4 regions of the Mesorhizobium sp. WSM4904 genome follow, and region 2 is predicted to be linked to each of the others. Evidence: predicted binding sites of a transcription regulator. Region 2 holds the regulator's gene; each other region holds the start of a gene.
What was found. Region 2 encodes PhoB, which activates phosphate uptake and scavenging genes when phosphate is short. Its sites were predicted from a motif close to TGTCATNNANCTGTCAT; they were not measured.
Positions count from the first base shown of each region.

Region 1 (5,198 bases), 3.2 Mb from region 2:
TGTCGCGGCTGGCGTAGAAGGCCACCGCCTCGCGCAGCGTGTGGAAATAGCCGTTGTGGAAGAAGCTCTTGCGCAGCGCCACGTTGCGCAGCGTCGGCGTCTTGAACAGGCCGCAATACTCGCCGTGGCCCTTGAAATCGGTGCGCAACGGGCCGCAGAGACCGAGGTCGAAATAGTTGGGGTCGGCGTTTGCCGGGATCGCCGGGTTGCGCGGCACGGCGATGGCGATCAGGCCGTAATCGGTGAATTGCGGCGGCTCGCCGTCATTGGCGGGCTCGCTGAGATGGCAGCTCGCGCAATTGCCTTTGGTCTCGTCCTCGAACAGCACGCGGCCGCGCAGCTCCTGCGCCGTCAACTGCGCCTTGCCGGCGAGGAAGGCGTCATAGCGGCTGGAATAGGGATAGAAGTCGGCGCTGCTCTGCTCGAAAGTGCCGAGCGCCTCCACCGCGGCGTCGAAGGCGTCCCGCGGGCGGTCGAACACGTCGGCGCCGAACGCCGCCTTGAAGGCCTCGGCATAGGGCGCCTTGCGCAAGCTGGCGGCCACCTGTGCCTCGTTCTTGTTGCCCATCTCGAAAGGCGAAAGCAGCGGGATCCTCGCCTGGTCCTTGCCGTGGTCGGCGCGGCCATCCCAGGTCAGGCCGCCAGTCGGACCGTTGTCGACGCTCTCGTCGCCCTCGTCTTCGGAATCGTAGAAATGCTCGGTGAAGGCCGGCGCCGCCTGCAGGTAGCGCAGCGACGGCACGGCGCGCAGGCCGGGCTGGTCGAGTTTCGGTCCGCCCATCTCGACCGGCGAGGCCGAAGCCGGGCCGAAGGCGCGGTTGGGATCATGGCAGGACGAGCAGGCCTGCTTTCCCGAGGCCGATAGCGACGGGTCGAAGAACATCTGCCGCCCGAGCGCCGTCAGCGCCTCGGCGCGCGCATAGGCCTGCTCGCGCGTCATCGGGCCGGGGTGGACGCTGCCGGACGGGAGGCTGTCGGCCGGCCAGAGGATGGCGCCAGCGAGCGTTGCGAAGGCGACGGAGGTCCAGCGTGTCATGGCTTTGCGTAGGCGTGGATTGCTACGGATTGATGACATTTGGGACGTGGTCATTTTGCGCGCGTCGAGTTCCTTCGCGCCCCCTCTGTCCGGCAGGACAGAGGGGGCGCTGTCTCGCCAGCGTAGCAGGTTCGCTTAATACCCATCGCGCTCCACCCCCTGTCACAAAGCTGACAAGCACCCGCCCTAGCGTCGGCTGGTTCCTCCAGCCATTCCCCAGCCACGAGGCATCCCCAGATGATCCGGTCCTTCCTCTCCCTTTGCCTCGCCTCGACGGCGCTGGCATCGTTCGCCGCTGCTGCCCAGGCGGCTCCTCCCGGCTATGACAAGATCGACACCGTCGTCGTTATCTATGCCGAGAATCGCAGCTTCGATAATCTTTATGGCGGCTTCTCCGGCGCCAATGGCCTCGCCAACGTCTCGACCGACCAGGCGCGCCAGCTCGACCGCGACGGCAAGCCGCTTTCCGAGCTGCCGCCGGCCTGGGGCGGACTGACCGGCAAGGGTGTGACCCCTGCGGTGACGGAAGCCCAGACCGCGCATCTCGCCAATGCTGTCTTCGCCATCGACGATCCCAAGGGTTTCAACGAGGGCACCAACGTCATCACGCATGATCTTTGGCACCGCTTCTACCAGGAGCAGATGCAGATCGACGGAGGCAAGAACGACAAGTTCGTCGCCTGGGCCGATTCCGGCGCGCTGGTGATGGGCCATTATGACGGCTCGGTGCTGCCGATGTGGGCGGTGGCCAAGAAATACGTGCTCGCAGACAATTTCTTCCAAGGCGCCTTCGGCGGCTCCTTCCTCAACCACTTCCTGCTGGCTTGTGCCTGCGTGCCGTTCTATCCGCATGCCGACACCAGCCCGGCGAAGGGCCAGATCGCCGTCGTCGAGCCCGACGGCGTGACGCTGAAGGTGGCCAACAACTCGCCCGCCTCCGCACTTGGCGGCGTGCCGAAATTCGCCAATGACGGCGCGATCACGCCGGACTTTTATGTCGTCAACACCATGCAGCCGCCTTACCAGCCGAGCGCCAACAAGCCGGCGGAGGGCGGCGACAAGGCGCTCGCCGATCCGGCCGCGCCGACCACGCTGCCGCCGCAGCACGACATCACCATCGGCGATCTGCTGTCCCTGAAAGGTATCTCCTGGGCTTGGTATAGCGGCGCCTGGCAGGCGGCGCTCGACGGTAAGAACGCGACGCCGGTGCCGAACTTCCAGTTCCACCACCAGCCCTTCAACTATTTCGCGGCCTACGCGCCGGGCACGGCCGCGCGGGCCGAACACCTCAAGGATGGCGGCCTCGACGGCGCCGAGTTCATCAAGGCGATCGACGACGGCAAGCTGCCGGCCGTCACCTTCTACAAGCCGCAGGGCAATTTGAACGAGCATGGCGGCTACGCCGACGTGTCGTCCGGCGACAAGCACCTCGCCGATATCGTCGCGCATCTGGAGAAGAGCCCGCAATGGCAGCATATGCTGGTCGTCGTCACCTATGACGAGAATGGCGGCTTCTGGGACCACGTCGCGCCGCCCAAGGCCGACCGCTGGGGCCCGGGCAACCGCGTTCCGGCCTTCATCATCTCGCCCTATGCCAAGATGGGCACGGTCGACCACACGCAGTATGACACGACCTCGATCCCGCGCTTCATCACCGCCCGCTACGACCTGCCGGTACTGCCCGGCCTCGTCGCTCGCGACAAGGCGCTGGCCGCCAACAACGAGCCGCCGATGGGGGATTTGACGGCGGCGCTTGATCTGACGAAGTGAGGTGCCTTTCCTCTCCCCCGCCGAAGGCGGGAGAGGTGGCCGCGCAGCGGACGGAGAGGGGGTTTTCGCAGGGCGTCGGCGTCGACTCCGCAGCGTCGCGCTGCCCCTCATCCGCCCTTCGGGCACCTTCTCCCCGTGAACGGGGAGAAGGCAAGAGCCGCCGCCGGCGCCAAGCCCTTTCTTCCCGTCACTATACGGGGAGAAATGTCCGGCAGGACAATGAGGGGCAGCGCCAAGCTTCGGCGATTGCAGAGATGAATTCCCGTCCGCTATTGATGCTCGACAGATTGGACGAAGGACATTCCATGAGCGAGCTCAAGGTGAGGACCAGAAAAGTCGGCGCGCTCGCCATCCTTCCGCCCGGCGGCCTTCCAACCGTCACGACGCCTACCGGCGGCGCGGTGGATGTGGTGACTTCGGTAAGCGCGCCCGGCTTCAACCCGCTGGACTTGCTCTATGCCTCCCTGGCCGCCTGCATGGTGCTGAGCGCCCGCATCGCCGCAACGCGCCTCGGCGTCGCCGACCGACTTGGCGAGGTGAGGGCGCAGGTCAGCGGCGAGAAGGCGAAGGACGAACCCTCGCGGGTCGAGACGTTCAACGTCAGGCTGGAGATCGCGGGCGATCTCGACGCGGCCACCAAGCGGCGCATCGTCAAGGATGCCGAGACGATCTGCACCGTCTCCAACACGCTGCGCGGGGCGCCTCAACTTCACACCACGCTCGGGTGACGGCGATGGCGCATCTTTCCCCGATCGACTACACGACCGCTTCCGCCGAAATCCGTGCCGAGCACGACCGCGAGCTTGCGCTGCGCGGCCGCATGACCAGCATGAAGCGCATCCTGCTTCATTCGCCGGCAGCGCACCGCATCTACGCCGAGTGGTTCACGCTGCGCGACCTGCTCAAACCCGCGCTCGACGACCGCGCGGTATGGCTGTTTTCGAAGGCGATCGCCGAGACGATGCGCGCCGAGGTCCCAGTCACTTTCTTCCGCCGCGCGCTGATCGATAGCGGCGTCGATCCCGAGGCGATCGAGCCGACCGCCGACGAGGCGCTGCTGATCGGCTTCGGTCGGGCAATCGCCGCCGACGCGAATGCCGTTCCCGATGAAATCTGGGTCGCGCTCAAGGCACGCTACGACGAGACGCTCTTGGTCAACCTTGTCGCCTTCGCCGGCATCATGGTGGCGACCTGCATGTTCACCAGTGCGGTGAAGGTGGATATGGATCAGGAGTTGGAGAGGTATCGCAAACCCTCTCCTTCTCCCCTTGTGGGAGAAGGTGGCTCGGCGCGATCGCGCCGAGACGGATGAGGGGTGTTCCAGCTTGGCGATAAGCGTGAAATCGCCGCCGCCTCATTCCTTCCAGCACCCCTCATCCGACCTCGCTTCGCGAGGCCACCTTCTCCCACAAGGGGAGAAGGAGAGGGCGCCCGGCTCAGCAAGAATCGGGTGGCCGCGGCATTTCCTTCGCCCCATCTTCGGGACAACCAAGCGATGGAGCCAACCCATGACCATCCACTCCCTGAACACCAAGCGTGCCAGCCGCTCCGCCGAATCCCGCGTCGCAGCACAGGACTGGCGCGCTCTGGTTTCCGAGCTCAATGCCCAAGGCTGCGCGGTCATGCCTGGCCTGCTCTCGCCCGAAGAATGCGCCGAAATCGCCTCCCTCTATCCGCATGAAGAACATTTCCGCAGCCATGTGGTGATGGCCAGGCACGGCTTCGGCAAGGGCGAGTACCGCTATTTCCGCTATCCGCTCCCCGATCTGATCGAGGGCCTGCGCACCGAGCTCTATCCGCGGCTAGCCACCGTCGCCAACGACTGGAACGAGAAGATGGGCGTGGCCCTTCGCTACCCCGCCGACCATGCCGCCTTCCTGAAGCGCTGCCACGACGAGGGCCAGACCAAGCCGACGCCGCTTTTGCTGCAATACGGCCCCGGCGACTTCAATTGCCTGCATCAGGACCTTTACGGCGCGCTCGCCTTTCCGCTGCAGGTGGCGATCCTCCTGTCCGAGCCAGGCGAGGATTTTACCGGCGGCGAATTCGTGCTCACTGAACAGCGCCCGCGCATGCAAAGCCGCGCCGAAGTCGTGCCGCTCAAGCGCGGCGATGCGGTGATTTTCGCCGTGCACAACCGGCCGGTCGAAGGAACGCGTGGCTACTACCGGGTGAACCTGCGCCACGGCGTCAGCCGCTTGCGGTCGGGGCAGCGGCATACGGTTGGCATTATCTTTCACGACGCAAAGTAGGATGCGGCGCCGAAGCGCCAATCTCCCCCCTTGTGGGGGAGATGTCGCCAAAGGCGACAGAGGGGGTCGCCGCGCGTGAAGCGCCAGCGTCTTTCTTGCGGAGACCGAAGGCGTCGGCGCTCTATGTGAGACGACCCCCT
Region 1 covers NZ_CP121354.1:5,249,682-5,254,879, reverse strand. The annotation lists gene QAZ47_RS25415 (cytochrome-c peroxidase) at 1-1,036, opposite strand, end outside; gene QAZ47_RS25410 (acid phosphatase) at 1,274-2,806, shown strand; gene QAZ47_RS25405 (OsmC family protein) at 3,112-3,534, shown strand; gene QAZ47_RS25400 (hypothetical protein) at 3,540-4,118, shown strand; gene QAZ47_RS25395 (2OG-Fe(II) oxygenase) at 4,315-5,058, shown strand.
Region 1: the regulator PhoB is predicted to act here: its motif matches at 1,058-1,074, upstream of QAZ47_RS25410 (acid phosphatase).

Region 2 (5,198 bases):
ATCATCATCGCCGTTCCGATCGGCATCGGCATTGCCGTCTTCCTGACCGAGCTCTGTCCGCGCCCGCTCAGGCGCCCGATCGGCATCGCGGTCGAGCTGCTCGCCGGCATTCCCTCGATCATCTACGGCATCTGGGGCCTGTTCGTGTTCGCGCCGTTCCTGCAGACGACGATACAGCCCTTCATCATCGACATTTTTCACGGCATACCGGGGCTCTCCAGCCTGTTTGCCGGTCCGCCCTACGGTATCGGCCTGCTGACGTCGTCGCTCATCCTCGCCATCATGGTGCTGCCGTTCATCACCTCGATCACCAAGGACGTGTTCGACACGGTGCCGGCGGTGCTGAAGGAATCGGCCTACGGAATCGGCTGCACGACCTGGGAAGTGACCCGGCGCGTGACCATTCCCTACACCCGCGTCGGCATCATGGGCGGCGTCATGCTCGGCCTCGGCCGCGCGCTCGGCGAGACGATGGCGGTCACCTTCGTCATCGGCAACGCGCACCGCATCAGCGCCTCGCTGTTCGCGCCGGGCACGACGATCTCGGCCACCATCGCCAACGAATTCACCGAGGCGGACGGCGAGCTTTATACGTCGTCGCTGGTGGCGCTCGGCCTGATCCTGTTCATCATCACCTTCATCATCCTCGCGCTCGCACGCTACATGCTGTTGCGCATCGATAGCCGCACGGGAGCCTGACCGATGTCGACCGCCGCATCGCTCCACCAAAGCCGCAAGCGCAAGAATGCCGTGATGATGGCGCTATGCGTCGTCGCGGCGGGCATTGGCCTCGCCTGGCTGGCGCTGATCCTTGGAGCGCTGGCCTACAAGGGGCTCTCCGGCGTCTCGCTGGCGGTGTTCACGGAAATGACGCCGCCGCCCGGCGACGCCGGCGGCCTGCTCAACGCCATCTATGGCAGCATCATCATGACCATCATCGGCATCGTCGTTGGCACGCCCATCGGCGTGCTCGCCGGGACCTATATGGCGGAGTACGGGCGCTTCTCGCGGCTCACCACGGTGGTGCGTTTCATCAACGACATCCTCTTGTCGGCGCCGTCGATCATCGTCGGCCTGTTCGTCTATGAGCTGATGGTGCGGCCGATGGGCCATTTCTCGGCGATAGCCGGCGCCGTCGCGCTGTCGATCCTGGTGATCCCCGTCGTGGTGCGCACCACCGAAGACATGCTCAACCTTGTGCCCAACGCTTTGCGCGAAGCCGGCACCGCCATCGGCGCGCCGCGCTGGGTGGTGATCCGCTCGGTCGCCTATCGCGCGGCGCTTTCCGGCATCGTCACCGGCATATTGCTGGCGATCGCCCGCATCTCCGGCGAGACGGCGCCGCTGCTCTTCACCGCTCTCAACAACCAGTTCTGGTCGAGCAATCTCAACGCGCCGATGGCCAGCCTGCCGGTGACCATCTTCCAATTTGCGCTCAGCCCCTATGAGGAATGGCAGCAACTGGCCTGGACGGGCGCACTCATAATAACCCTGACGGTTCTCGGGCTGAGCATCTTCGCCCGCAGCCTTACCGGACGCAGAGAGGACAGATGAAACCGATGTTGTCCACCGACCTTAACGTAGCCGACACGGCCGTCGAGAAGGCCAAGATCGAGGTCAAGAACCTCAACTTCTACTATGGCCAGTCGAAGGCGCTGAAGGACATCAACCTGTCGCTGCCCGAGCGCAGCGTCACCGCTTTCATCGGGCCGTCGGGCTGCGGGAAATCGACTCTGCTGCGCGTGCTGAACCGCATCTACGAGCTCTACCCGAAGCAGAGCGCGGAAGGCCAGGTGCTGCTCGACGGCAAGAACATCCTCGACCGCTCGCAGGACCTCAACCTGCTCAGGACCAAGATCGGCATGGTGTTCCAGAAGCCGACGCCGTTCCCGATGTCGATCTACGAGAACATCGCCTTCGGCGTCAGGCTGTACGAGAAGATCAGCAAGGCCGAGATGGACAACCGCGTCGAGTCGGCGCTGAAGCGCGCGGCGCTCTGGGGCGAGGTCAAGGACAAGCTCAACGCCAGCGGCCAGAGCCTTTCCGGCGGCCAGCAGCAGCGGCTTTGCATCGCCCGCACCGTGGCGGTGAAGCCGGAGGTCATCCTGCTCGACGAGCCGGCCTCGGCGCTCGACCCGCTGTCGACCGCCAAGATCGAAGAGCTGATCGACGAGCTGCAGGCCGACTACACGATCGTGATCGTCACCCACAACATGCAGCAGGCAGCGCGCGTGTCGCGGCAGACGGCGTTCATGTATCTCGGCGAGCTGGTCGAGTTCGACCGGACGGAGAAGATCTTCACCTCGCCTCGCGAGAAGCGCACGCAGGACTATATCACCGGCCGCTTCGGCTGAGTTTCATACGAGGACATAATCATGGCCCATACGGTCGCTTCCTTCGACGAGGATCTGAGGCAGATCAGCCAGCTTATCCGTGACATGGGCGATCTCGCCGGCTCGATGGTCGGCGCGTCGACCAAGGCCCTGCTCAATTCCGACAACGCGCTGGCGCAGCGCGTGGTCTCCGACGACGCCATCATGGACGCGCGCCAGCGCGAGCTCGACGATCGCGCCATCACCTTGATCGCCAAGCGCCAGCCGATGGCCGACGACCTGCGCAGCGTGGTCGGCGCGATCCGCATGGCTGGCGACCTCGAGCGCATCGGCGATCTCGCCAAGAACATCGCCAAGCGCGTCGGCTCCGTCGGCGTCAGCGCCGCGCCGCGCGACCTGTCGCACTCGATCGACTCGATGGCGCAGCTGGTGCTGATCCAGGTCCAGGGCGTGATCGAGGAGTACACGGCGGGCGACGCCACGGCGCTCGCCAAGCTCCGGAACGACGACGAGCGCATCGACGTCAAATACACCTCCGTCTTCCGCGAGCTCCTGACCTACATGATGGAGGATCCGCGCAACATCACGGCCTGCACGCATCTCCTGTTCTGCGCCAAGAATCTGGAGCGCATCGGCGACCACGTCACCAACATCGCCGAGAATGCCTATTATGTGCTGACCGGCACCCAATTGCCCGCGAACCGTCCGAAGCAGGACGAGACGGCGATGTCGGCGCCGGCGGCCTGACAACGAAGGTACCTGCTAAATGATCGCGCCACGCATCATGGTGGTGGAGGACGAGGAGCCGCTGGGGGTGCTGCTCCGCTATAACCTCGAATCCGAAGGCTATCAGGTCGAGGTGGTCACCCGCGGCGACGAGGCCGAGATCCGCCTGCAGGAGAACGTGCCCGATCTCCTAGTGCTCGACTGGATGGTGCCGGCGGTTTCCGGCATCGAGCTTTGCCGCCGCCTCAGGATGCGGCCCGAGACCGAACGGCTGCCGATCATCATGCTGACGGCGCGCGGCGAGGAAAGCGACAGGGTGCGCGGCCTCTCGACGGGCGCCGACGACTATCTGGTCAAGCCGTTCTCGACGCCGGAATTCATGGCCAGGGTCAAGGCGCTGTTGCGCCGCGCCAAGCCGGAGGTGCTTTCCAGCGTGCTCAAGGTCGGCGACATCGTGCTCGACCGCGAATCGCACCGCGTCTACCGCAAGAAGAGCGAGATCAGGCTCGGTCCGACCGAGTTCCGGCTGCTCGAGTTCATGATGCGGCATCCCGGCCGGGTGTTCTCGCGCAGCCAGTTGCTCGACAATGTCTGGGGCGAGACGATCTATATCGACGAGCGCACGGTCGACGTGCATGTCGGGCGCCTGCGCAAGGCGGTCAACAACGGCCGCATGCCCGATGTCATCCGCACCATCCGCGGCGCGGGATACGCAATCCGCGAGGATTAGGCGCACCGTTCGTGGAATTGACGCGTCCGCTACCGGATCGCATGCGTTGGTGAGTAGCTGAGACGCTCGTGCTTCGTCATCCACGGGCGGAGCAAGGAGCGAAGCGACGCGGCGCAGACCCGAGGATCCATTCCGTGACGTCGACGCGGCACTGCGGTGCAGAATTCTGCTCCGCTGCGCATTTCGATCAAGGTGACGGCATGGATTCCAGGGTCTTCGCGACGGAGCTTCGCTCCTGCTCCGCCCTGGAATGACGAAAGCTCAAAAGGCCTTCGCTAATCTCCGGCGATTCGGAAAGCCGCTCAGGCCACATTCTTCCCGGCGCCTGCCCTTGCCTGGACGCCCGGGGCGAAAATCTCCTGGTCGACGAAGGTCAGTGCGCGCATGGCGCAGCCTTCGCGGATCAGCGGCAGTTCGTTCGGCTCGGTGTCGAAGGAGATCGATTCCGAGTGCTGGCCACCGGCGGTCTGGGCGATGGCCTCGCGCAGCGACGGCTCGATCAGGTCGAAAGCGGCGGCGCTGACGCCGACCATGGCAACCGGCGCCGGGTCTATCAGCGCGAACAGGCTGCCGAGGCTGAAGCCCAACGCCTCGCCCGCCCGCCGGTATGCCTCGCGCTCCGGGCCGTCCTTCTCCCGCGCCTTGGCGGCAAGCGCCCGCATGTCGGCGTCGCCGACGTCGACCGGCTCGGCGTCCTCGCTCATCTTCATGGCGCTGCGCCAGATGGCGTAGTTCCCGGCATACGCCTCGACGCAGCCGCGGCGTCCGCAACGGCAGAGCGCGCCGCCTGGACGATGGATCATGTGGCCGAACTCGCCGCCGGAAGAATGCGTGCCGGTGAAAAGCTCGCCCTTCAGCACCAGGCCCATGCCGATGCCGTGCGACAGCAGGATAGCAATGAAGTTGTCGCGATAGCGGTTGGGGTCGCGCCATTGCAGCGCCACCGCCATCATGTTGCAGTCGTTCTCCATGGTGGCCGTGATGCCGAATTCCTTTTCCAGGATGTCGGCGAAAGGGATGTCGGTCAAAGGCGTGATCGGCGACCACAGCATTGCCCGCGCATGGGAATCGGTGATGCCCTGGATGCCCATGGCGATGCGGGCGACGCTGCGGACATCGAGGTCAGGGTCTTCCAGCCGGCGCCGGACGATCGCCACGCATTCGCCGATCAGCTCGTCGCGCGGCATGGTCAGCGTATCGAGGCGCCGCTGCTCCTCGGCGATGACCTGCCCGGCATAGTCGATGACGGCGACGGAAAGGAAATTCAGCGACAGCACCACCGTCACCACCGCAGCCGCCTCGGGATTGAGGGCGAGGCCGACCTGCGGCCGGCCGCGCTTCAGCGATGCCGCCTCGCTCGGTTTGCTCTCGGCCAGGATGCCTTCCTGGATCAGGTCCGAGGAAATTGC
Region 2 covers NZ_CP121354.1:1,819,846-1,825,043, forward strand. The annotation lists gene pstC (phosphate ABC transporter permease subunit PstC) at 1-699, shown strand, start outside; gene pstA (phosphate ABC transporter permease PstA) at 703-1,554, shown strand; gene pstB (phosphate ABC transporter ATP-binding protein PstB) at 1,551-2,354, shown strand; gene phoU (phosphate signaling complex protein PhoU) at 2,373-3,080, shown strand; gene phoB (phosphate regulon transcriptional regulator PhoB) at 3,100-3,789, shown strand; gene QAZ47_RS08630 (ROK family transcriptional regulator) at 4,092-5,198, opposite strand, start outside.

Region 3 (5,198 bases), 320 kb from region 2:
GCTCCAAGGCGCAGGCGACCGAACTGGTGCGTCAGGCGACCGGCGGTGAAGGTTTCGACCTTGTGTTCGACGCCACCGGCAACACGCAATCGGTGCAATCGGCCTTTGCCCATGTCGCGCATGGCGGCACGCTGGTGCTGGTCAGCGTCGTCAAGGACGACATCACCTTCTCCGACCCCGAATTCCATAAACGCGAGATGACGCTGGTCGGCAGCCGCAACGCTTTGCATGCCGATTTCGACCATGTCGCCGCCTCGATCCGCGACGGCGCCGTGCCGCTCGCCAAGCTCGTCACCCACCGCACGACTCTTGCCGGCACGCCACGCGATCTCGCGCGATGGGCGCATGAGAAGTCGGGGCTGATCAAGGCGGTTATCGAGGTCGGGTCATAACATGACGGGCGGTGAACCCGGCCCGAATTGACGGCGCGCCGCGCCGGTCGACCCCACTCCGTCGAGCTGCGCTCGACACCTCTCCCCCTATCGACGGGGGAGAGGAAGGGTGCGAGGCGATTCCAGCTGGCTCCCTTCCTCTCCCTCCGGAGGGGGGAGAGGTGGCGCCGCGAAGCGGCGACGGAGTGGGGGAAGGCGGTCCTCAAACGCCAGGCCGCTGACAAGTAGCGACCGGAGTTGGTCTGACATCAGTGCGAGTCAGATCAATCAGCTCTCGTATAAGGCCAGCATCTCCTACAACGCCGAAAGCCTCAACTCCACCCGCTCGGCGGGAAACCGCGACTCCGCGAACTGGATCGGCTGGCCGTCGAGCGTCACATTGATGGCAACCGTGACAAGCACGATGGCGCCCGGCTGCAGGTCGAGATCGGCAAGGTCGTCGGCGTCGGCATGGCGCGCCGACAGCACCGTCGAGTGCCTCAGATAATCGTTGATGCCGAAGCGCTTCAGCGAGGCCGTGATCGATCCCGTCTCGGTCATAGCGGCCTCGATGCCGGCGAAGCGCTTGGCATCGAACCAGGTCGTCGCGCGCGACACCGCATGCCCGTCGGCCTCGCCGCGCGTCTCCAGACGGATCACGGCCGCCCCCCTGGCGATGGCGAGCGCTTCGGCGATGCGGCGGTTGGCCGGCTCGGTCGATGACGACAAGAGCGCGATGTGCCGCTCGCTCGTCTGCCCTTGCAGACCGGTCGAAAAGCGAGTCCGCGCGCCGATCGGATAGGACAGGCGCTTGCGCGACAAAACGAAGGTGCCGCGCCCCTGCTCGGCCCTTAGCACGCCTTCCTGCACCAGCGCGGCAATGGCGCTGCGCACCGTATGGCGGTTGACGCCGTAGCGCTCGGCCAAGGCGACCTCGGGCGGCAGCGCCGCATTCTCGACGAAATCGCCATTGGCGATCCCCTGCAGAATCCTGTCGGCGATCTGCCGCCACAGCGACACGCCGTTGCGCCTTTCGATGCTGCTCGCCAGCCCAGTCATTTCCCCGCCCCCAACGTCTTGCCCCTAACTTTTGCGCCCCTTGTCATCCACGCGTCATGGACTCCGGTTACGTGATGAGTATAATTTGTATGGTTGTCTATATCAATAGACAAATCCATTCCATGCGAGGAGTGAAGCGATGCGAGGACAGGAAGCGCGCGAGCAGGCCGAGCGAAAAGCCGTTATGGCGACGCTGGCGCGCGCAGCGCCCGAAGAGATCGCGCGTCTTTGGAACGGCTCCGGCCTGCCCTTGGAGGCCGAACTGCTGCGCGGCCCGGAAACCGGACTGGTGACGGTGCGTGGCAGGATCGGCGGCGGCGGCGCGCACTTCAATGTCGGCGAGGCGACCGTCACCCGCGCCACCGTGCGGCTCCCTTCCGGACAGGTCGGCCATTCCTATGCGCTCGGCCGCGACAAGGGCAAAGCCAGGCTCGCCGCGATCGCCGACGCGCTCTGGCAGGACCCCGTTCATCGCGAGGCGGTCGAGACCAAGCTGGTCGCGCCGTTGCGTGCTGCGCTCAATGCGGCGCGCGAGAAACGGCGCGTCGAGACGGCGGCCACGAAAGTCGATTTCTTCACCATGGTGCGCGGAGAGGACTGATGGATATCGCCACGCAATCGATCGAAGGAGGCTTCGCCGATCCCGTCTTCAACGCTCAAGTCGTATTCCGCGCCATCATGGACGCCATGGCGCGCCCGGGCAGTGTCCAGGCGCTGCCGGCGCTCGCCCAACCACCGGCGCCGCTGTCGGCGACCGCCGGCGCCGTCGCGTTGTCGCTGTGCGACAACGACACGCCGATCTGGATCGATCCGCGGCTGCAGGCCGAAGCGTCTGTGAAAGCCTGGCTCGGCTTCCACACCGGCGCGCCGTTGGCCAACACGCCTGCCGACGCGCATTTCGCTTTGGTAGCCAACCCGGCGGAGATGGCGGCGCTCGACGGTTTCTCGCAGGGCACGCAGGAATATCCCGACCGCTCGACGACGTTGATCCTTTTGGTCGACGATCTCGCTTCCGGTCCGTCGCTGCTGCTCGAAGGCCCCGGCATCGAGAAGACGGCGATGATCGCGCCGACAGGCATGCCGCGCCATTTCGTCGAGCAGTGGAAGCAGAACAACCAGCGTTTCCCGCGCGGCGTCGACATCATCCTGGCGGCGCCCGGCCACCTCGCTTGCCTGCCGCGCACCACCCGCATCAAGACGATGGAGGCATGACATGTATGTCGCGGTGAAAGGCGGCGAAGCCGCAATCGCCAACGCCCATCGCCTGCTTGCCGATCGCCGCCGCGGCGACCGCTCGGTGCCGGCCCTGCGTCTCGATCAGATCGTCGAGCAGCTTGCGCTCGGAGTCGACCGGGTGATGAGCGAAGGCTCGCTCTACGACCGCGAGCTCGCCGCTTTGGCCGTCATCCAGGCGCGGGGCGACATGATCGAGGCGATCTTCCTGGTGCGCGCCTACCGCACCACGCTGCCGCGCTTCGGCTACACCAACCCGGTCGACACCGGCGCCATGCAGATCGAGCGGCGCGTGTCGGCCACGTACAAGGACCTGCCCGGCGGCCAGGTGCTCGGCCCGACCTTCGACTACACACACCGGCTGCTCGATCCGGAGCTTGCCGCCGGCGCCGAAGTCGAGACGCCCGCGCAGCGCTCGGCCGAAGCGGAAGCCATGCCGCGCGTCTCCGCGATCCTCGCCCATGAGGGCCTGATCGAGGCGGATGGCGACATGCCGCTTGACCATATCCCCGGCGACATCACCCGCGAGCCGCTGCAATTCCCGATGGCGCGCGACATCCGCCTGCAGGTGCTGTCGCGCGGCGACGAGGGTTTCCTGCTGGCGCTCGGCTATTCGACGCAGCGCGGCTATGCGCGCAATCACCCCTTTGTCGGCGAGGTGCGCATCGGCGAGGTCGAACTGGAGCTCGACGTGCCCGAGCTGCCTTTCGCCGCGCCGCTGGGCTCGATCCGCGTCACCGAGTGCCAGATGGTCAACCAGTTCAAGGGCTCGGCCAAGGCGCCGCCGCAATTCACCCGCGGCTACGGCTTGGTCTACGGCCAGAGCGAGCGCAAGGCGATGGCCATGGCGCTCTGCGACCGGGCGTTGCGCGCCACCGAGCTCGGCGAGGATGTGATTGCCGCCGCGCAGGACGAGGAGTTCGTCATCTCGCACTCCGACAACGTCCAGGCGACCGGCTTCGTCGAGCACCTCAAGCTGCCGCACTATGTCGACTTCCAGGCCGAGCTCGACCTGGTCCGGCGCATGCGCGCCGAATACGAGGCGCGGGAAAACGACGGCAACGGTGAAGAGAAAAGGGAGGCCGCGGAATGAACGTGCAACCGACAGAGATCGCCACCTACAACTTCGCCTATCTCGACGAGCAGACCAAGCGGATGATCCGCCGCGCGATCCTCAAGGGCATTGCCATTCCCGGCTATCAGGTGCCTTTCGCCTCGCGCGAGATGCCGATGCCCTATGGCTGGGGCACCGGCGGCGTCCAGGTCACGGCCTCGATCATCGGCCCGGATGACGTGCTGAAAGTCATCGACCAGGGCGCCGACGACACCACCAACGCCGTCTCGATCCGCGCCTTCTTCAAGAAGGTCGCCAAGGTCGCGGTCACGACGGAGACCGCCAAGGCCACGATCATCCAGACCCGCCACCGCATCCCGGAGCATCCGCTCAACGCGGGCCAGGTGTTGGTCTTCCAGGTGCCGATCCCTGAGCCGCTGCGCTTCCTCGAGCCGCGCGAGACCGAGACGCGCAAGATGCACGCGCTGGAGGAATACGGCCTCATGCATGTAAAGCTCTATGAGGACATCGCCAGGCACGGCCGCATCGCCACCACCTATGCCTATCCGGTCAAGGTCGAGGGCCGCTATGTGATGGACCCGTCGCCGACGCCGAAATTCGACAATCCGAAGATGCATCGTTCGCCGGCGTTGCAGCTCTTCGGCGCCGGCCGCGAGAAGCGCATCTATGCGGTGCCGCCTTTCACCGACGTCGTCAGCCTCGATTTCGAGGACCATCCCTTCGAGGTGCAGACCTTCGACCAGCCCTGCGCGCTCTGCGGCGCCGAGAACGTCTATCTCGACGAGGTCATCCTCGATGACCATGGCGGCCACATGTTCGTCTGCTCGGACACCGATCACTGCGAGAAGCGACGCAGCGATCCTACCTCCCCCTTGTGGGGAGGTCGCGCCGAAGGCGCGGGTGGGGGTCATGACCAATTTTCTTCTTCCTCAACCCCCACCCCGGCGCTGCGCGCCGACCCTCCCCACAAGGGGGAGGGTAAGGAGGCCCAATGACCGACGAACCGCTGCTGCGCGTCTCGGCGCTGTCCAAATTCTACGGCTCGCGTGTCGGCTGCGAGAACGTCACTTTCGATCTGTGGCCGGGCGAGGTCCTGGCGGTGGTCGGCGAATCCGGCTCAGGCAAGACGACGCTGCTCAACTGCCTGTCGACGCGGCTGCTGCCCTCCTCCGGCACGGCGAGCTACCGCATGCGTGACGGCCAGTGGCGCGAGCTCTACCGCATGAGTGAGGCAGAGCGCCGCTTCCTGATGCGCACCGACTGGGGCTTTGTCCATCAGAACCCGGCCGACGGCCTGCGCATGACGGTGTCGGCCGGCGCCAATGTCGGCGAGCGGCTGATGGCGGTCGGCGACTGCCACTACGGCAGGATCCGCGCCACTGCCGTCGACTGGCTGTCGCGTGTCGAGATAGACGAAGACCGCATCGACGACGAACCGCGCGCCTTTTCCGGCGGCATGC
Region 3 covers NZ_CP121354.1:2,135,400-2,140,597, reverse strand. The annotation lists gene QAZ47_RS10190 (zinc-binding alcohol dehydrogenase family protein) at 1-392, shown strand, start outside; gene phnF (phosphonate metabolism transcriptional regulator PhnF) at 687-1,430, opposite strand; gene phnG (phosphonate C-P lyase system protein PhnG) at 1,570-2,031, shown strand; gene phnH (phosphonate C-P lyase system protein PhnH) at 2,031-2,642, shown strand; gene QAZ47_RS10170 (carbon-phosphorus lyase complex subunit PhnI) at 2,644-3,756, shown strand; gene QAZ47_RS10165 (alpha-D-ribose 1-methylphosphonate 5-phosphate C-P-lyase PhnJ) at 3,753-4,733, shown strand; gene phnK (phosphonate C-P lyase system protein PhnK) at 4,730-5,198, shown strand, end outside.
Region 3: the regulator PhoB is predicted to act here: its motif matches at 1,472-1,488, upstream of phnF (phosphonate metabolism transcriptional regulator PhnF).

Region 4 (5,198 bases), 2.4 Mb from region 2:
CTACAAGGAATGCCACACCGGCAACATGGCCATCAATTCGGTGCAGCGCGACGATCGCAACTCCTGCCAGCAGACGGGCTTCTGCTTCCAGGGCTGCAAGTGGGGCGCAAAATGGTCGACGCTCTATACCGAGATCCCGAAGGGCGAGGCGACCGGCCATCTCGAGGTGCGGCCGAACTCCATGGCGATCAAGATCAACCATGACGCCTCGGGCAGGGTGACGGGCGTCGTCTATGCCGACAAGGACGGCAAGCTGCAGGAGCAGAAGGCCCGCATCGTCGCTGTTGCCGGCAATTCCATCGAAAGCCCGCGGCTGCTGCTCAACTCCGAATCGAGCAAGTTCCCGCACGGGCTTGCCAATTCATCGGGGCAGGTCGGCAAGAACTACATGCGCCACACCACGGGCTCGGTCTATGCCGTCTTCGACAAGCCGGTGCACATGTATCGCGGCACCACCATGGCCGGCATCATCCGCGACGAGGCGCGCCACGATCCGTCGCGCGGCTTCGTCGGCGGCTACGAGATGGAGACGCTGTCGCTCGGCCTGCCGTTCATGGCGGCCTTCCTCAATCCGGGCGGCTGGGGCCGCTCCTTCACCACGGCGCTCGACCATTATGACCATATGGCCGGCTTGTGGATCGTCGGCGAGGACATGCCGCGCGAGGAGAACCGCATCACGCTGCACAAAAACGAAAAGGACGAGCACGGCATGCCGATCGCCGATGTCCATTTCGACGACCATCCCAACGACACGGCGATGCGCGACCATGCCTACAAGCAGGGTCAGTCGCTCTACGCCGCGGTCGGCGCGACAAGGACCTTCCCGACGCCGCCCTACCCCTCGACCCACAATCTCGGCACCAACCGGATGAGCGAGAAGGCGGCCGACGGCGTCGTCAACAAGCATGGCCAGACGCACGACATCAAGAACCTGTTCGTCTCGGATGGCAGCCAGTTCACCACGGGAGGCGCCGAAAATCCGACGCTGACCATCGTGTCGCTGGCGATCCGCCAGGCCGACTATATCGCCGCCCAGATGTCGGCGAAGAGCATCTAGTACTGCCTCCCGACTGCCTGCTGGCGCGGGACCCGACCGGGTTCCGCGCCCTTTTTTGTCAAACGCTCGACCGGTTTACGCGCCGACCGGCTGGCCATCCTTGCGGCGGATGGCGATCACGGATGGCCGCGGCGGTTGGCCGTCCTTGAAGTCGGGCCACAGCGATTGTGCCTTGTCGAGCGTTTCGGCATCCTCGGACGGATGCTGGACGGACAGGAACAGCGTCGTGCCGTCGGGCGTGAAGCAGGGTCCGGTCGCCTCCGCGCCATGCGGGCAGGTGAAGAGCAGTTTTGGCAGGCCGCGCGCCGCGCCCTCGGTGTCGACGCCATAGACGCCGTCCGGAAGGTCGAAGTCGTTGGCGCCGTCCGTTGCCACCCACAGCCGGCCGGCCGGGTCGAAGGTGATGTTGTCGGGGCAGACGAACCAGCCATTGTCGGACGTGTCCGGATGGAAGGTGGCGCCGACCTTGGCGTCCTTGGGATTGCCGCAGAGCACGAACAGGTCCCAGGCATATTTGTCGGCGGCGTGATCGGCGTCTGCGCCGCGGCCGCCGGGCGGAATCAGCTCGACGATGTGGCCCCACAGGTTCTCCGGCCGCGTGTTGGCCGGATTGATCTTGGATTCGTCGCGCTTCTTGTTCTTGGTCATGACGGCGTAGACGCGGCCGGTGACCGGATTGGTCTCGATGTCCTCGGGCCGGTCCATCGGCGTCGCGCCGACCGCGTCGGCGGCAAGGCGGGTCTTGAGAAGCACTTCGGCCTGGTCGGCAAAGCCGTTCTCTGCGGTGAGCTTGCCTTGCCCGTGAACCAGCGGCAGCCAGCTCATCGAGCCGTCGGCATCGAAATGCGCCGCCGAAAGCACGCCATCGTCGAGGAGATCCCTGCCGGAAGCGGGATTGGCAGGGTCGTAGGGCTTGGCGGAGACGAAGCGGTACATGTACTCGAAATAGTCGTCATCACCCATGTAGACGACGATACGGCCATCCTTGTTGTGCACGACGGTGGAGGCCTCGTGCGACATGCGGCCGAGCGCGGTGCGTTTCACCGGCTTCGACTGCGGATCATAGGGGTCGATCTCGACAACCCAGTCGAAGCGGTTCGGCTCGTTCGGCTCTTTGTCGATGTCGAAGCGGTCGTGGAACCGGCCGCGGCCGTAGATGTCGGAGCCGTCAAAGCCGTAGCGGTCGAGTATGTCGGCGGTCGGCGCCTTCTTCGGGTTGCCGCCGAAGAGATCGGAAACGCCTTCCTCGCAGGTCAGAACCGTGCCCCAGGGCGTGACGCCGCCGCTGCAATTGTAGCTGGTGCCGAGTACCTTGCTACCGGTCGCGTCGGCCGAAGTCCGCATCAGCGCATGGCCGGCGACGGGACCGGAGACTGCCATCTCGGTGTTGGCGGTAATGCGGCGGTTGAGCGGACTATCCTCGACGGTCTGCCACTTGCCGTCCTTCAGCATTACCTCGACGATCGAATGGCCCATGGCCACGAGGCCGAGGTCGACCTGTTCCTTCGTCATCGCCTTGCCGGCACCGTCCTCGGTCATGCCGGGGAACATGACGTTCGGCGAGATGTACTCGTTGTTGACGCAGAGCAGGCCGTGGTCGGAATTCACCGAACCCTTGGGCAGCGGCATGAAGGCGATGTAATCGCAATTGTAGCCGAAGCGCTTCTCCTGCTCTTCCGCCGCGACCTTGTTGCCGTCGAATTCGCCCAGGCCGGCCGCGAGCGGGTCGCCCCAGCGCGCGACGATGGTCGTCTCATAGCCTTCGGCGGCGGCGTGGTTCTTGTCGTAGACCCGCTTCAGCTCCGGAAAGCCGAGCGTGGAAAGGGCGGCAGCGGCATGTGTTTCGCCGGCAAACAAGGAGCCGACGAAGCTGCCGCCGGCAACCAGCGCGCTGGAGGCAAGGCCGCCTCTCAGCAGCTCGCGGCGCGAGACGCGCGCTGCAATGACGTCGCGAATGACAGGGGAGGGTGAAGACGGAGAGTTGGCCATCGTGTCTGCCTCTCGGAGTGGATGTTGACGACACGCGCTGCCTAGGCCGCTTCGGCAACATCCGGATGACACGAGAGGCGGAACGCGGACGGCAGGGACGCCGCTGCTATCTCCTGGTGCAGGTCGAGGCGGTGAAAGCGCCGTCCTGCTGCTTCATGATGATGTCGAAGGAGGGGGCGTTCGGATCGTCCAGCGTGGCCTGCGTCAGCGAGATAGAGTTACCGCCGCTGGTATAGCCGCCGAGCGGACCGAGCCAGCTGATCTCGCCATTGGCGTCCATCTGGTAGTTGTAGGTTCCCGAGGTGCCGAAGGTCACGGGGCCGCTATAGACATTGCCCTTGATGGTGATGTCGCCAAGGTTGAGGAACAGGCCGAGCAGATAGACCTCGCAGTGATAGACGCCGTCCGGCAGCTTGCCTTCGGCGAAGTCGGCATGGGCGCTGCCGGCGGCGGATATCAAAAGCAGGAAACTCAGGAAAAAGCGGAAGGCCATGACGTCGCTCGGTTGCGCGGCGACCTTGCCCCATTTTGCCGGCGCCCCGCAACAGGCGCGGGCCTGGTTTGCATCCGGTCAGATTAAAGTTTAGGCATTTTTATCATTTGGGCAAAATCTAGGCAGCATTGCGTAAACTTTTCTCAACCTTCGCGCGCTGCAGGAAACGCGAAAGTTCGACGGCTACAAGATAACCGGCTGTAAACGCTTCGCTATCTCACTATTTGCCACCGCGCTTCCGCGTCTGGCACGTCGCTTGCAACGAAATGTGGCGATGCAAAAACAACCAGCGTGGGAGCGTGGAACATGAGGGGTAATTTTTCGACAATAACAAAAATGTTTTGGGCCGGCTTGATCGCTGCCGGCCTGTCAATGTCGGCGCCCGCGAAGGCCGCTGAGGACACCATCAAGGTCGGCATTCTCCATTCGCTGTCGGGGACCATGGCGATTTCGGAGACGACGTTGAAGGACGTCATGCTGATGCTGATCGAGGAACAGAATGCCAAGGGCGGCCTGCTCGGCAAGAAGCTCGAGGCGGTCGTCGTCGATCCGGCGTCCAACTGGCCGCTCTTCGCCGAAAAAGCGCGCGAGCTGATTTCGAAGGACAAGGTGGCGGCGGTGTTCGGCTGCTGGACGTCGGTGTCGCGCAAGTCGGTGCTGCCGGTGTTTTCCGAGCTCGACAACATCCTGTTCTACCCCGTCCAATATGAGGGCGAGGAGAGCGAGCGCAACGTCTTCTACACGGGCGCGGCGCCGAATCAGCAGGCCATTCCGGCCGTCGACTACCTGATGAGCGCCGATGGCGGCTCGGTGAAGCGCTGGGTGCTCGAAGGCACCGACTACGTCTATCCGCGCACCACCAACAAGATCCTCGAGGCGTATCTCAAGTCCAAGGGCGTGCCGGCCGAGGACATCATGGTCAACTACACGCCGTTCGGTTTCTCCGACTGGCAGACCGAGGTCTCGGCGATCAAGAAATTCGGCTCTGCCGGCAAGAAGACGGCGGTCGTCTCGACGGTCAATGGCGATGCCAACGTGCCGTTCTACAAGGAGCTCGGCAACCAGGGCATCAAGGCCGAAGACATTCCGGTCATGGCCTTCTCGGTCGGCGAGGAAGAACTGGCCGGTCTCGACACCGGACCTTTGGTCGGCCATCTCGCCGCCTGGAACTACTTTGAAAGCGTCGATACGCCGGAGAACAAGAAATTCATCGACGACTGGCACAAGTTCATCAAGAACGACAAGCGCACCACCAACGACCCGATGGAAGCCCACTACATCGGCTTCAACATGTGGGTGAAGGCGGTCGAGAAGGCCGGCACCACCGACCCGGACAAGGTCATCGACGCCATGGTCGGCGTGTCGGTGCCGAATCTCACCGGCGGCTATTCGACCATGATGCCGAACCACCACATCACCAAGCCGGTGCTGATCGGCGAGATCCAGGCCGACGGCCAGTTCGAGACCGTCTCACAAACACCCGGCCTCGTCATGGGCGACGAATGGTCCGACTACCTGCCGGACTCCAAAGACCTGATCTCGGATTGGCGCGCCCCGCTCAGCTGCGGCAACTTCAACGTCGCCACCGGCAAGTGCGGCGGCAAGGGCACCAACTGATCCCGGTCTGGACCTGGTCCGTGACCTCCCAGGTCTGTCGGA
Region 4 covers NZ_CP121354.1:4,175,859-4,181,056, forward strand. The annotation lists gene QAZ47_RS19960 (GMC family oxidoreductase) at 1-1,057, shown strand, start outside; gene QAZ47_RS19965 (PhoX family phosphatase) at 1,133-3,046, opposite strand; gene QAZ47_RS19970 (hypothetical protein) at 3,153-3,539, opposite strand; gene urtA (urea ABC transporter substrate-binding protein) at 3,846-5,156, shown strand.
Region 4: the regulator PhoB is predicted to act here: its motif matches at 3,101-3,117, upstream of QAZ47_RS19965 (PhoX family phosphatase).